3 regions of the Streptomyces sp. NPDC006458 genome follow, and region 1 is predicted to be linked to each of the others. Evidence: riboswitches for the same ligand, from Rfam matches in the RefSeq annotation. Region 1 holds a riboswitch; each other region holds the start of a gene.
What was found. Region 1 has a riboswitch for cyclic di-AMP ahead of ABZZ79_RS30005 (NlpC/P60 family protein). Riboswitches for the same ligand answer to the same signal wherever they lie in the genome.
Positions count from the first base shown of each region.

Region 1 (4,451 bases):
CGCCGGACGACGCACGGCGGGGCCTCTTCGTGGTCTTCCGTCAGAGCTTCTCCACCGGGGCGTACCGCAGCAGCAGCCGCTTCGGCTTGGCGTCGCCGAAGTCGACCGTCGCCTCGGCGTTGGAGCCGGTGCCCTTGACTGCCATCACCGTGCCGAGCCCGAACTGGTCGTGGGTGACGCGGTCGCCGACCGCGAGCCCGACGACCGGCTGCTCCGAGGTGCGGCGGGTGGCGAAGCCCGAGGCACCCGCCGCCGAGGAGCGCGAGCGGGAGGAGGACAGCGAAGCGGCGATCCCGGAGACCGGGCCTGAGGAGACGCGCGCGGTCGCCCCCGTGCGCTTCCACTGCAGATGCGTGGGCGGGATCTCCTCCAGGAAGCGGGAGGGCGGGTTGTACGACGGCTGCCCCCACGCGCTGCGCAACGTCGAGCGCGTGAGATACAGCCGCTCACGCGCGCGCGTGATGCCGACGTAGGCGAGGCGGCGTTCCTCCTCCAGCTCCTTCGTCTGGCCGAGGGCCCGCATGTGCGGGAAGACGCCGTCCTCCATGCCGGTCAGGAAGACGACGGGGAACTCCAGGCCCTTGGCGGTGTGCAGGGTCATCAGGGTGATGACGCCGGAGCCTTCCTCGTCCTCGTCGGGGATCTGGTCGGAGTCGGCGACCAGCGCGACACGCTCCAGGAAGTCCGACAGCCCGCCCGGGGTTTCCTCCGACTCCTGCTCGAACTCCAGTGCCACGGCGGCGAGTTCCTGGAGGTTCTCGATGCGGGTCTCGTCCTGCGGGTCGGTGGAGGCCTGCAACTCGGCCAGATACCCGGTGCGTTCGAGGACGGCCTCCAGGACGGTGGCCGGTCCCGCGCCGGACTCCACGATCGTCCGGAGTTCCTCCATCAGCGTGTTGAACCGCTTGACCGCGTTGGTCGACCGGGCGGCCATGCCGTACGCCTCGTCGACTCGCTTGAGCGCCTGCGGGAAGCTGATCCTCTCCCGCTGGGACAGGGCGTCGATCATCGCCTCGGCGCGCTCGCCGATGCCTCGCTTGGGCACGTTGAGGATGCGCCGCAGCGGGACGGAGTCCTCCGGGTTGGCCAGCACCCGCAGATAGGCCAGGACGTCCCGGACCTCCTTGCGCTCGTAGAAGCGGACACCGCCGACGACCTTGTAGGGCAGGCCGACCCGGATGAAGACCTCTTCGAAGACACGGGACTGGGCGTTGGTGCGGTAGAAGACCGCCATGTCCCCGGCCTTGGCCTCGCCCGCGTCCGTGAGGCGGTCTATCTCGTCGGCGACGAACTGCGCCTCGTCGTGCTCGGTGTCGGCGACATAGCCGGTGATCTGCGCGCCCGCGCCCGCGTTGGTCCACAGGTTCTTGGGGCGGCGGGACTCGTTGCGCTCGATGACCGCGTTGGCCGCGGAGAGGATCGTCTGGGTGGAGCGGTAGTTCTGCTCCAGCAGGATCGTCGTCGCGTCCGGGTAGTCCTCCTCGAACTGGAGGATGTTGCGGATGGTCGCGCCGCGGAAGGCGTAGATCGACTGGTCGGCGTCACCCACGACGCAGAGCTCGGCGGGCGGCACGTCGTACTCGCTGGGCGGTACGTCGACCGGGTGCTCCCTGGTGCCCACCAGCTCGCGCACCAGTGCGTACTGGGCGTGGTTGGTGTCCTGGTACTCGTCGACCAGGACGTGCCGGAAGCGGCGGTGGTAGTGCTCGGCGACGTCCGGGAAGGCGCGCAGCAGATTGACCGTCGTCATGATCAGGTCGTCGAAGTCGAGGGCGTTCGCCTCGCGCAGCCGTGACTGGTACATCGCGTAGGCCTGGGCGAGGGTCTTCTCGAAGCCGTCGGCGGCCTGGGCGGCGAAGTCCTCCTCGTCGATCAGCTCGTTCTTCAGGTTGCTGATCTTGGCGCTGAAGGACTTCGGCGGGAAGCGCTTGGGGTCGAGGTCCAGGTCGCGGCAGACCAGGGCCATCAGTCGCTTGGAGTCGGCGGCGTCGTAGATCGAGAAGGACGACGTGAAGCCGAGCTTCTTGGACTCGCGGCGCAGGATGCGCACGCACGCGCTGTGGAAGGTCATCACCCACATCGCGCCCGCCCGCGGGCCGACGAGCTGCTCGACGCGCTCCTTCATCTCGCCCGCGGCCTTGTTGGTGAAGGTGATCGCGAGGACCTGGCCCGGGTGCACGTCCCGCTCGGCGAGCAGATGGGCGATGCGGTGGGTGAGCACACGGGTCTTGCCGGAGCCGGCACCGGCCACGATGAGCAGCGGGGAGCCGGAGTGGACGACCGCGGCCCGCTGGTTGTCGTTCAGCCCGTCCAGCAGTGCCGCCGCGTCGATCACCGGCCGCGGGGCGCCGTCGCGGTAGTACTCGTCCCGGTCCGGGGGCACGTCGAACTTCCCGCCGAACAGATCCTCCGGAACGGGCTCCGGAGCATGCTCGTCCTCGGGCGGCGGCGGGTGCTCCTCCTCGTGCCCGCGAGGGGCCTGGAGGTTCGCCAGGAAGCTGTCGTCAAAGAGGCTGCTCATCGCTCTCCGAGTCTAGGCGGCCCCACTGACAACCGGTTGCCGTCCCGGGAACTCCCCGGCCGCCACCCTACGTGACCTCGCTGACACCGCCAGCGCCGATACCGGACCGCCCAGGTCGAGGTCACAAAAATGTATCGGGCATATCACCCACCAACCTTCACACGCACCACACGAGTTGGCTACGGTTCCGGGCAGGCCGTACGACCCCCTCCGGCGAACGACGCCGGGCCGTACCGCCTCCGCCGAGTCCGGTACGCCCGGAGCCGGGGACCCAACGATCCCGGGGTGAATCGGCCCACTCCCGCACGGGAGCGAGCCGTAGGGCAACCCTTCCGAACCACCCGCCCGAACCCGACAGCTAACTCGGTAGGCGGCCGATGGAAGGAGTCGCCTCTCTTGGCGTCGCACCGCAAGCCGCGTCCCGCCGGGACGCGTGTCGCAGGCATACGGACCCCCGCCCTGGCCACGGCGGCCCTCACCTCCGTGGCCCTGCTGTCCCAGACGGCCAACGCCGCCCCCTCGGACGACGACCGGCCGAGCCTGGAGGAAGTCGAGAAGAAGGTCGACGATCTCTACCGTCAGGCGGAGTCGGCGACCGAGAAGTACAACTCCGCCAAGGAGCGGACCACCAAGCAGCGCAAGCGCGTCGACACCCTCCTGGACGACGTGGCCGAGCGCACCCAGAAGCTCAACGAGGCGCGCGAGGAACTCGGTTCCTTCGCCGCCGCCCAGTACCGCACCGGCGCCGCCGCGCCCGACACGGCGACCTTCCTGCTCGCCGACACCCCGCAGGACTACTTCGACCAGAGCCAGCTGATGGACCGTCTGACCGGCCGTCAGAAGGATGCGGTCGACGACTACGTCACCCAGCAGTCCGCGACCATGGAGAAGCGCCGTGAGGCCACCGAGAGCCTCGCGACGCTGACCGACTCGCAGACCGAGCTGAAGACGGCCAAGGCCACCGTCCAGAAGAAGCTCTCCGACGCGCGCGAGCTGCTGTCGCAGCTGACCGCCGAGGAGAAGGCCCGGCTCGCGGCCATCGAGGAGAAGCAGCGCGAGGAGGCCGCCCGCAAGGCCGCCGAGCTCGCCGCGCAGCAGGCCGAGGAGCAGCGCGAGCGGGAGGCCGCCGAGGCCGCGGCCCAGCAGGAGGCGGAGCCGAGCCCGTCGCCCTCCACTTCCGAGACGCCGTCCACGCCCGCGCCGGACTCCTCGTACTCCTCGAAGGCCGACAAGGCGCTCGCCTTCGCCCGCACCCAGATCGGCAAGCCGTACGTGTGGGGCGCGACCGGGCCCGACTCCTACGACTGCTCCGGCCTCACCCAGGCCGCCTGGAAGGCCGCCGGCGTCGACCTCCCGCGCACCACCTGGGACCAGGTCGGCGCGGGCACCACGGTCTCCCTGGCCGACGCCCAGCCCGGCGACCTCGTCTTCTTCTACGACGACATCAGCCACGTCGGCCTCTACATCGGCAACGGCATGATGATCCACGCCCCGAAGCCGGGTGCCTACGTCCGCGAGGAGTCGATCTACTACGACGGCGAGTCCTCGATCCACAGCGTGGTGCGGCCGGCCTGACGAACGAGCGCGGCACGCGCGCGTGAGGGCCGAACGGTTCGCCACGCGCGCGTGCAGGGCATCGTTTCCGCCCTCACGCGCGCGTGAGGGCGTCGTTTCCTTTCGGCACGCGCGCGTGAAGGGCCGTGCGCCCGGCACGCGCGCGTGGGCGGAGGCGGGCCCGGGCGCGGCCGGTGTGGGCTGTTCGGCGGGACCGCTTGGATTCGTCCGCGCCTGCGCGCGTGGCCCGCGTGCGCGGCGCGGGCTGGTTCCTAGCATCGGGCGCATGCCCGGTACCACCACTTCCCTGCGCGCCTGGTGGGCGCGGCGTCCGCCCGCGGCCGGGGCCGCCGTGATGGCGACCGGCATCCTGTCG
Region 1 is NZ_JBEXPR010000026.1:69,279-73,729, reverse strand. It holds gene pcrA (DNA helicase PcrA) at 41-2,521, opposite strand; cyclic di-AMP (ydaO/yuaA leader) riboswitch at 2,752-2,910, shown strand; gene ABZZ79_RS30005 (NlpC/P60 family protein) at 2,918-4,096, shown strand; gene ABZZ79_RS30000 (tellurite resistance/C4-dicarboxylate transporter family protein) at 4,362-4,451, shown strand, end outside.

Region 2 (4,451 bases), on a different contig from region 1:
GACCGGGCAGCGCCAGCCGTCGCTGCCGATGCTGCTCGCGCTCGCCCGTGTCTACGGTACGACCGTCTCCGAGCTGCTCGGCGAGACGGTCGCCGACCGGGACGCCGTTGTGCGCGCCGCCGGCATGGAGCCGACCCGCGCGGGCGGCTGGACCTACTGGCAGGCCGGGGCGCCCGGACGTGGCATGCAGGCCCTGCGGGTGCATGTGCCGCACGGCTCCCAGGGCGACATCGTGCGCGTGCATCCCGGCGAGGAGTGGCTGCACGTCCTCCAGGGGCGGCTGCGGCTGCGTCTCGGTGACACCACCCATCTGCTCGGCCCCGGGGACAGCGCGCACTTCGACTCGCTGACCCCGCACCGCATCGCCGCCGAGGACGCGGGCGGCGTCGACCTCCTCTTCCTCCACACCCTGCTGCAGAGCCCCACGGCCGCGTTGTGCCTGGGACCCATGACGGGAGACATGCCATGAGCGACATCGAACAGAAGTTTCCCCGCACCCTCTGGGTGCGGCTGCTCATCTACATCGCGGCCGGGCACGTCTTCGCCGGGTTCCTGTATCTGCTGTTCGCGGTGGGCGCGAAGTAGGGGGCGCCTTCGGGCCCGTTCCCCAGGGGGCGTGGGCCCTGTTCGCGGGGCGGGCCCGGTGGCCGTGACGCGGCCGGGTCAGTCCAGCAGCCGGTCCCGCAGCCGCTCGCGGGTCTCGGGCGCGATGCCGAGGCCTCGCTCCAGGTAGCCGTCGACCCCGCCCCAGGTCTCCTCGATGGTCTCCATCGCCGCCGTGAGGTACTCGGCGCGGGCGTCGAACAGCGGGCTGAGCAGCTCCATGATCTCGGGCGAGTACGCGGAGACGGAGTCGCCGTTGCGGCGCACCTTGTAGCGGCGGTGCTTGGCGTTCGACTCCAGGTAGTCGGCGAGGATCGCGTCGCGCTCGACACCGATGGCCAGCAGGGTGACGGCCACGGAAAGGCCCGCGCGGTCCTTGCCCGCCGCGCAGTGCATCAGCGCGGGGACGCTGTCCTCGGCGAGGGCGTGCAGTACGCGTGAGTGCTCGCCGGTGCGCTCGCGGATGATCGTGCGGTACGAGGTGATCATCCGGTCGGCCGCCTTGCCGTCCGCCAGGATCGAGCGCAGCTGGTCCAGGTTCCCGTCGCGGACCATCTTCCAGAACTCGGCGCCGTCGGCCGGGTCGCTCAGCGGCAGATTGACGTTGCGCACACCGGGCAGGTCGACGTCCGGGCCCTCCAGCTTATGGTCGGCCCCGTTGCGGAAGTCGAAGATCGTGTGCAGACCGAGGGAGGAGAGGAAGGCGGTGTCCTCCGCGGTCGCGTGCGCGAGGTGGCCGCTGCGGTAGAGCGCGCCGTGGCGCACCCGGCGCCCGTCGACCGTCGGCAGTCCGCCCACGTCACGGAAATTGCGCACGCCTGCCAGCTCGGGCTCGGTGGACGGGACCTGCTGCGTCACGGGGGCTCCCTCCCGGTCGGACCCTTCGGCGCGGCTCGTCGACGGGCGTGCTCACGACGATACGACATGGCTTCCTGAGGCAACGAGTTGACGCCCGGGGGATCTCGGCAGCCTGTCGTGAGGTGCGGGCCCGTGCGGTTGTCAGGCCTGCTCGGGTACGGGGAGGAAGCAGCACCTCAGTGGGCTCACTTCGCGGCGTCGGGGGACAGCACCCTGGGTCAAATCGGGTCACAAGGTACGAAAGGTCTGAAACGGGCGAAGTTCTCCAAGGCGCCTCATCGCCGGCAATGCCGCCGGCGGTCTTGATGTGGCAGTTATCTGGCCGCGTCGCATCTGGGCCTTCTGTCCGAATTGGTGCCTTCATTCCAACTCGCGCTGGAATAAAGACACCTGGAGAGATGTCACGTGAGGAGCGTCATATCGGTGACCGTGAGTCGTTCGTCATGCTCACGTAATCGAAGTGCTTTTCAAGGGCATTTGAGAAACCCGACAAGGTCATATTGCACGGAGTGTGACCGGGAAACTCCCGAAGGGATCAAGAACTCACGCTTCGGGCGGAAACTCTTGCTTGTCCCTTTGCGTCTTGCTCGCTTACGTTCGCCACCGATCCGGACGGATGCCTAATCCTGCCGCCGACCGGAGCCCGCACCAACCCATCCGTGCACGGCAGGAGCGGGGGACCCACAGGTACATCCGCCTGTTTCCGGTCTCCGGATCTCAGGCTTGGGGTAAAGCCGCGCCTCGGCGCGACCGGACATCTCCAGTCCGCACCCGACAGCTCACCTCGCAGGCGCCGGAGAGGAATTCGACATGCCCGTGAAGGGTAAGCACCGTCGTCCCAAGGCCCTGCGCCTGACCCGTTCTCTCGCCGTCGCCGGAACCGGTGGCGCCGCTCTCGCCCTCCCGCTGCTCGCGGCCGGCGGCGCCAACGCCGCGACCGGGCAGACCGTTTCCCATCAGGCCGTCCAGTCGGCCGTCACGGTCGAGAAGTCCGCCGTGCAGTTCAAGGCCGCCGTGAAGGCCGCCGCGGCGAAGTCGGCCCCGCGCATCTACTCCGTGAAGGCCGGCGACTATCTCTCGAAGATCGCCACGGAGCAGAAGGTCAGCGGTGGCTGGCAGAAGCTCTACGAGGACAACCGCGCGGCCGTCGGCGGCGACCCGTCGCTGATCCACCCCGGCCTGAAGCTCACGCTCGGCAAGAAGGCGGCCGAGGCCCGGTCCGCGAAGCCGGCCGTGCCGCAGCAGTCCTCGCCGAAGCCCGCCGAGTCGCCGAAGCCCGCCGAGCCGTCGAAGCCCGCCGAGGCGTCGAAGCCCGCCGAGCCGTCGAAGCCCGCCGAGTCGCCGAAGCCCGCCGAGTCGCCGAAGCCCGCCGAGGCTTCCGCGGAGCAGTCCTCCTCCGGCGAGTCCACCGACGCCCAGACGACCACCACCACGGCGAGCGGCTTCAGCGCCCCCGTCTCCGGTGCGGGCGTCGGCACGGCCTACCGCGTGGCGGGCAGCATGTGGTCCAGCGGGTACCACACGGGCGCCGACTTCGTCGTCCCGACCGGCACCTCGCTGAAGTCCGTGGGCGCGGGCACCGTCGTCTCCGCGGGCTGGGGCGGCGCGTACGGCAACCAGGTCGTCGTCCGGCTGGCCGACGGCTACTACGCCCAGTACGCCCACCTGTCCTCGTTCTCCGTCTCGGCCGGTCAGTCCGTGACCGCCGGGCAGCAGGTCGGCCTCTCCGGTGCGACCGGCAACGTGACCGGCCCGCACCTGCACTTCGAGATCCGCACCACCCCGAACTACGGCTCGGACGTGGACCCGATCTCCTACCTCCGCTCGCACGGTGTCGCCATCGGCTGACACCCCTGCCGTTCAACCGCCGAAGGCCGGACCCCGATCCCCGGGTCCGGCCTTCGCCGTGTCCGGAGTTATTCCGCGGATGCCAAGACTTGACCAGTGGCTTATCTCACCGTCCGTCAACCCCTGCCTACGGTCGCGTAGGTCACATTCGAAGGGGAATCATGGTCCGACGTGGCAGACGATTCGAAGAACGACAGCAGATCAGTGATCGGGTCGTACGTGGCGGTGGGGGACAGCTTCACCGAGGGCGTCGGCGACCCCGGCCCCGACGGGGCGTTCGTGGGGTGGGCCGACCGGTTCGCGGTACTGCTCGCCGACCGGCGGCCCGAGGGCGATTTCGACTACACCAACCTCGCCGTGCGCGGGAAGCTGCTCGACCAGATCATGGCGGACCAGTTGCCGCGGGCCGTGGAACTCGCCCCCGACCTGGTCTCCTTCTGCGCGGGCGGCAATGACATCCTCCGGCCCGGTACCGACCCCGACGACGTCGCCGAGCGCTTCGAGCGGGCGATCGCCGCGCTGACCGAGGCGGCCGGCACGGTGCTGGTGACGACCGGCTTCGACACCCGCGGCGTCCCGCTGCTCAAGCACCTGCGCGGAAAGATCGCCACGTACAACGGGCATGTCCGGGCCGTCGCCGACCGGTACGGCTGCCCGGTCCTCGACCTGTGGTCCCTGAAGTCCGTCCAGGACCGCCGGGCCTGGGACGACGACCGGCTCCACCTCTCACCCGAGGGCCACACCCGTGTGGCCCTGCGCGCCGGGCAGACCCTCGGCGTCGACGTCCCCGCCGACCCCGAGCAGCCCTGGCCGACCCTGCCGCCCCGCGGCACGCTCGAGGTCCGCCGCGACGACGTCCACTGGGCCCGCGAGTACCTCGTCCCCTGGATCGGCCGCCGCCTGCGCGGGGAGTCCTCCGGCGACCACGTCACGGCCAAGGGCGCCCTGAGCCCGGACGACATCAGGCTCCGGATCGGCAAGGTGGCCTGACGGCCGACCCCTGCCGGGGGCGCGGAGCTCGCGCCCCCGGAGCCCCGGCGAACCACGCGCTGGACCATGGGCGACCCGGGGCCCGCGTTCCGCCGCCCCGGACCCGGGGGACGCCTCCGGGTCCGGGGCGGTGGCTTCGGACCCGGCTGGGT
Region 2 is NZ_JBEXPR010000021.1:69,130-73,580, reverse strand. It holds gene ABZZ79_RS26750 (XRE family transcriptional regulator) at 1-469, shown strand, start outside; gene ABZZ79_RS26745 (DUF6126 family protein) at 466-585, shown strand; gene ABZZ79_RS26740 (tyrosine-protein phosphatase) at 664-1,461, opposite strand; cyclic di-AMP (ydaO/yuaA leader) riboswitch at 2,102-2,267, shown strand; gene ABZZ79_RS26735 (peptidoglycan DD-metalloendopeptidase family protein) at 2,272-3,309, shown strand; gene ABZZ79_RS26730 (SGNH/GDSL hydrolase family protein) at 3,514-4,299, shown strand.
Region 2: another riboswitch for cyclic di-AMP. It lies ahead of ABZZ79_RS26735 (peptidoglycan DD-metalloendopeptidase family protein); the one in region 1 lies ahead of ABZZ79_RS30005 (NlpC/P60 family protein).

Region 3 (4,451 bases), on a different contig from region 1:
GGGAGTGGACCCGGAGGCGGCTCTGAGAGCGGCGGCCCGCGCCTACCGCGACGCGATACGCGAGGCGGAGGCGGTCGGGGGACCGGCCGGCGGGGAGGACTGACCCGATACCGTCGGCCGGTGACCAACCAGCCCCACCCCACCGGCCCCACCCCCGACGGCACGGCCCCCGCCGCACCCGAACTCTTCAGCTGGGAGTTCGCGGCCAACCCCTACCCTGCCTACGCCTGGCTCCGTGAGCATGCGCCCGTGCACCGGACGCGGCTGCCCAGCGGGGTGGAGGCCTGGCTGGTCACGCGGTACGCCGATGCCAAGCAGGCGCTGGCGGACGCGCGGCTGTCGAAGAACCCGGAGCACCACGACGAGCCGGCGCACGCCAAGGGGAAGACCGGTATCCCCGGCGAGCGCAAGGCCGAGCTGATGACGCATCTGCTCAACATCGATCCGCCGGACCACACCAGGCTCCGGCGGCTGGTGAGCAAGGCGTTCACGCCGCGCCGTGTCGCGGAGTTCGCGCCGCGGGTACAGGAGCTGACCGACCACCTGATCGGCCAGTTCGCGGAGCGCGGCTCGGCCGACCTCATCCATGAGTTCGCCTTCCCTCTGCCCATCTACGCCATTTGCGACATGCTGGGCGTTCCGCGGGAGGACCAGGACGACTTCCGGGACTGGGCGGGCATGATGATCCGCCACGGGGGCGGGCCGCGCGGCGGTGTCGCACGGTCGGTGAAGAAGATGCGCGGCTACCTGGCCGAGCTCATCCACCGCAAGCGGGAGGCGCTGCCGGAGACCGCGCAGGCGGGGGAGGACCTCATCTCCGGCCTCATCCGAGCCTCCGACCACGGTGAGCACCTCACCGAGAACGAGGCGGCGGCGATGGCGTTCATCCTGCTGTTCGCCGGGTTCGAGACCACGGTCAACCTCATCGGGAACGGGACGTACGCGCTGCTCACGCACCCCGGTGAGCGGGAGCGGCTGCAGCGGTCCCTCGCCGCGGGGGAGAGCGGCCTGCTCGCGACCGGAGTGGAGGAACTGCTGCGCTACGACGGCCCGGTGGAGCTGGCCACATGGCGGTTCGCCACCCGGCCGCTGACGATCGGCGGGCAGGACATCGCGGCCGGCGAGGCGGTGCTGGTGGTGCTGGCGGCGGCGGACCGGGACCCGGAGCGGTTCGCCGACCCGGACCTGCTGGACCTCGCCCGCCGGGACAACCAGCACCTGGGATACGGGCACGGCATTCACTACTGCCTCGGCGCTCCGCTCGCCCGGCTGGAGGGGCAGACGGCGCTGGCCACGCTGCTCACCCGGCTGCCGGATCTGCGACTGGCCGCGGATCCGCAGGAGTTGCGCTGGCGCGGCGGCCTCATCATGCGCGGCCTGCGCACACTGCCGGTCGAGTTCACGCCCACGGCGAAGCCGAACGATGCGGACCAGGCACGCCAACCCCGATAGACCGGGCAACCCGACCTCGCCGCTCACCGTGCGGAACTGACGTGGGCAAATGTGACACACCCTCAACCCTGTGATCTTCACGTGATCTGCGCGGCATGAACTTGTGACAAGTGATCGTCTGCCTATACGTTCACCGATCAGCGCGGCGCCTCGCAGTACACGCCGTGCCGGTCGATGCCGTCGCACGAAAGGTCTCCGCATGCTCTCCGGGAACGGTCGTCACCGTCGCCCCCGTCAGGCTCCGGCTCTTGTCGTCGCGGCCGGAGTGACTGGCTCCGCCATCGCCATCCCGCTGCTGGGCGCCTCGGGCGCGAGCGCGGCGGACGCTTCGACCTGGGACCGGGTCGCGGAGTGCGAGACGGGAGGGGCGTGGAGTGCGAACGACGGGTACGGGCAGTACGGGGGGCTGAGGCTGGGCCAGCTCGACTGGGAGAACTACGGCGGGCTTGAGTACGCCCCGGGTCCCGACCAGGCCAGCCGGCGGCAGCAGATAGCCGTCGCCGAGCGAGTCCTCGCGGACCAGGGTGTCTCGGCGTGGCCGACGTGCGGTCCGCTCGTGGGCCTCACGGCCGACGCCGGCCAGGCGGACGTCGACACCGGCGTCGGCGGGGACGATTCGGGACTTTCCGGATTGACCGACAGTTCTGATTCGTCTGGTTCATCCGGTTCATCTGGTTCGTCCGGTTCGAACTCCGATGACGGCTCCGGTGGCGACTCCGGCTCCTCGGACGCCGGTGCGGGCGATTCCGATTCGGGCAATTCCACCAAGGCGGACACTTCCACCACTTCGGACTCCGACTCCGAGGTCGACGGGGCCGGCTCCGCCTCTTCGGACCTGTCGCGGGAAACCGACGGCACCGGGACGGGCGATATCGATGACAACTCGGACAAGTCGCTACAGAGCGGCACCTCTTCGGACGGTTCGACCGAGGCCGGATCCGGACGGCACCGCGGCGTGAGCGCCGACGAAGGCGCGGGTGACAGCGGTGACGCGGCGACCGAGGACGGCCGTACGGGCGATTCCGCGGGCCGTCACGCCTCGCGCAGCGGCTCCGTCGCGCGGGACGCCGCCGACGGCGAGTACACCGTGCGGGAGGGCGACAGCCTCTGGGGCATCGCCGACTCGCTTGAGCTCCAGGGCGGATGGTCGGAGCTGTACGCCGAGAACCGCGAGACGATCGGCGTCGACCCGGACCTCATCGTGCCCGGTCAGAAGCTTGCGGTAGGGGTCGAACCGGGCGAAAAGTAGCGGGAGTTCACGTCATGGTTCGTGGGTTAATGTCCGTTTTGGCGAAAGTGTGGGATGAGTCTCAGACGCCCTGATCGTCTTTGATATTCCACCAATCGCGTGTCTACGGTCATGACCGCTCGCCAACGTGAGCCCCGGCCGCCGCAACGCCGAATCCTGCCAGTGGCCAATCCGGGAACAGTCGTCGCGTCAAGCGCCGTAGGCAGGAGCGGGGGACCCAAGGTAAGTGCCGGGCCCGGCGGTTGAGGTGACTCGACTCCGGAACCGGCTTGGGGTGAAGCCGCGCACCGAGAAGTGCGCGGCCGGGCAACTCAACCGGCCCGAACCCGACAGCTCACCTCGCAGGCGTCGGTGAGGGGATCCGCCATGCTGTTTTCCGGCAAGGGCAAGCACCGTCGTCCGTCCAAGGCCACTCGCGCCATCGCCATCGCCGGTGTGACCGGCGCCGCCGTCGCCGCCCCGCTGATCGCGGTCGGCAACGCCTCCGCCGCCACCGCCTCCGAGTGGGACGCCGTCGCCCAGTGCGAGTCCGGCGGCAACTGGTCCATCAACACCGGCAACGGTTACTACGGCGGTCTGCAGTTCTCCGCCTCCACCTGGGCCGCGTACGGCGGCACGCAGTACGCCGCCACGGCCGACCAGGCCAGCAAGACCCAGCAGATCGAGATCGCCGAGAAGGTCCTCGCGGGCCAGGGCAAGGGTGCCTGGCCGGTCTGCGGCGTCGGCCTGTCGAGCGCCGCGTACGACGGTGGCTCCGCCGCTCCGGCCGCCCCCACCGCCCCTGCCGCCCCGGCGCAGCCGGAGTCGCAGCCGAGCACCACCACCCGCTCGACCGAGCAGCAGAGCGCCTCCCGTTCGCAGGAGCGCCCCGCCGCGAAGAAGACCGTCACCACCCCGACCGGCAAGAAGGTCAAGAAGGGTGACGGCGAGTACAAGGTCGTCAAGGGCGACAGCCTCAGCGCGATCGCCGAGAAGCACAAGGTCAAGGGTGGCTGGCAGAAGCTGTTCAAGCTGAACCAGGACATCGTCGACGACGCGGACTTCATCTACCCGGGTCAGCAGCTGCACCTGAAGTAGTCCACCGGTGCGGCCCGGCCCGGCCCCCTCCGGGCCCCGGCCGCACCCGGCCCGCGGGCTGCTCCGCCCCCCACCGGACTGCCCCGGCTCCCGGCCGGTCCTGGCTCCCGTGCTGTTCCGGCCCCCACCGGACTGCCCCGGCTCCAGGCTGGTCCCGGCCATAGGGCTACCCCGGCTGTCGGCCAAGGGGCACACCCTGGCTGTCGGCCGGTCCCGGCCCCTGGCGGCTGTTCCGGCCCCCACCGGACTGCCCCGGCTCCAGGCCGGTCCCGGCCATAGGGCCACCCCGGCTGTCGGCCGCAGGGCCACCCCGGCCTCGGTCAACAGTTCACCCCGGCCCCCGGCCAAAGGTCCACCCAGCCCCCGGCCGGCCCGGACCCCGGGCCACGTCGATCCCCCTGGCCGCTCCCACCCCGGGCCCTTCCGGCCCCCGGGACGTCCTCGGCGCCACGAGGTCACCCCGCCCCCACGGACCCCCGGTCCGCGGGGTCACCTCCGACCCGCCTCCCCCACAGGCCGTCCCGGCCTGACGGGGTCGCCCTGTCCCCACAGGCCTCCCGGCCCACGGGGTCGCCCTGTCCTCACCGGCCTCCCGGCCCACGGCGTCGCCCCGACCCCACAGGCCTCTCGGCCTGACGGGGCGGCCGCCCCCGTCCCCCAGGCTCCCCGCCCC
Region 3 is NZ_JBEXPR010000015.1:93,848-98,298, reverse strand. It holds gene ABZZ79_RS21330 (nucleoside triphosphate pyrophosphohydrolase) at 1-103, shown strand, start outside; gene ABZZ79_RS21325 (cytochrome P450) at 121-1,452, shown strand; partial or broken gene ABZZ79_RS21320 (transglycosylase family protein) at 1,652-1,987, shown strand; gene ABZZ79_RS21315 (LysM domain-containing protein) at 2,009-2,701, shown strand; cyclic di-AMP (ydaO/yuaA leader) riboswitch at 2,886-3,064, shown strand; gene ABZZ79_RS21310 (transglycosylase family protein) at 3,068-3,778, shown strand.
Region 3: another riboswitch for cyclic di-AMP. It lies ahead of ABZZ79_RS21310 (transglycosylase family protein); the one in region 1 lies ahead of ABZZ79_RS30005 (NlpC/P60 family protein).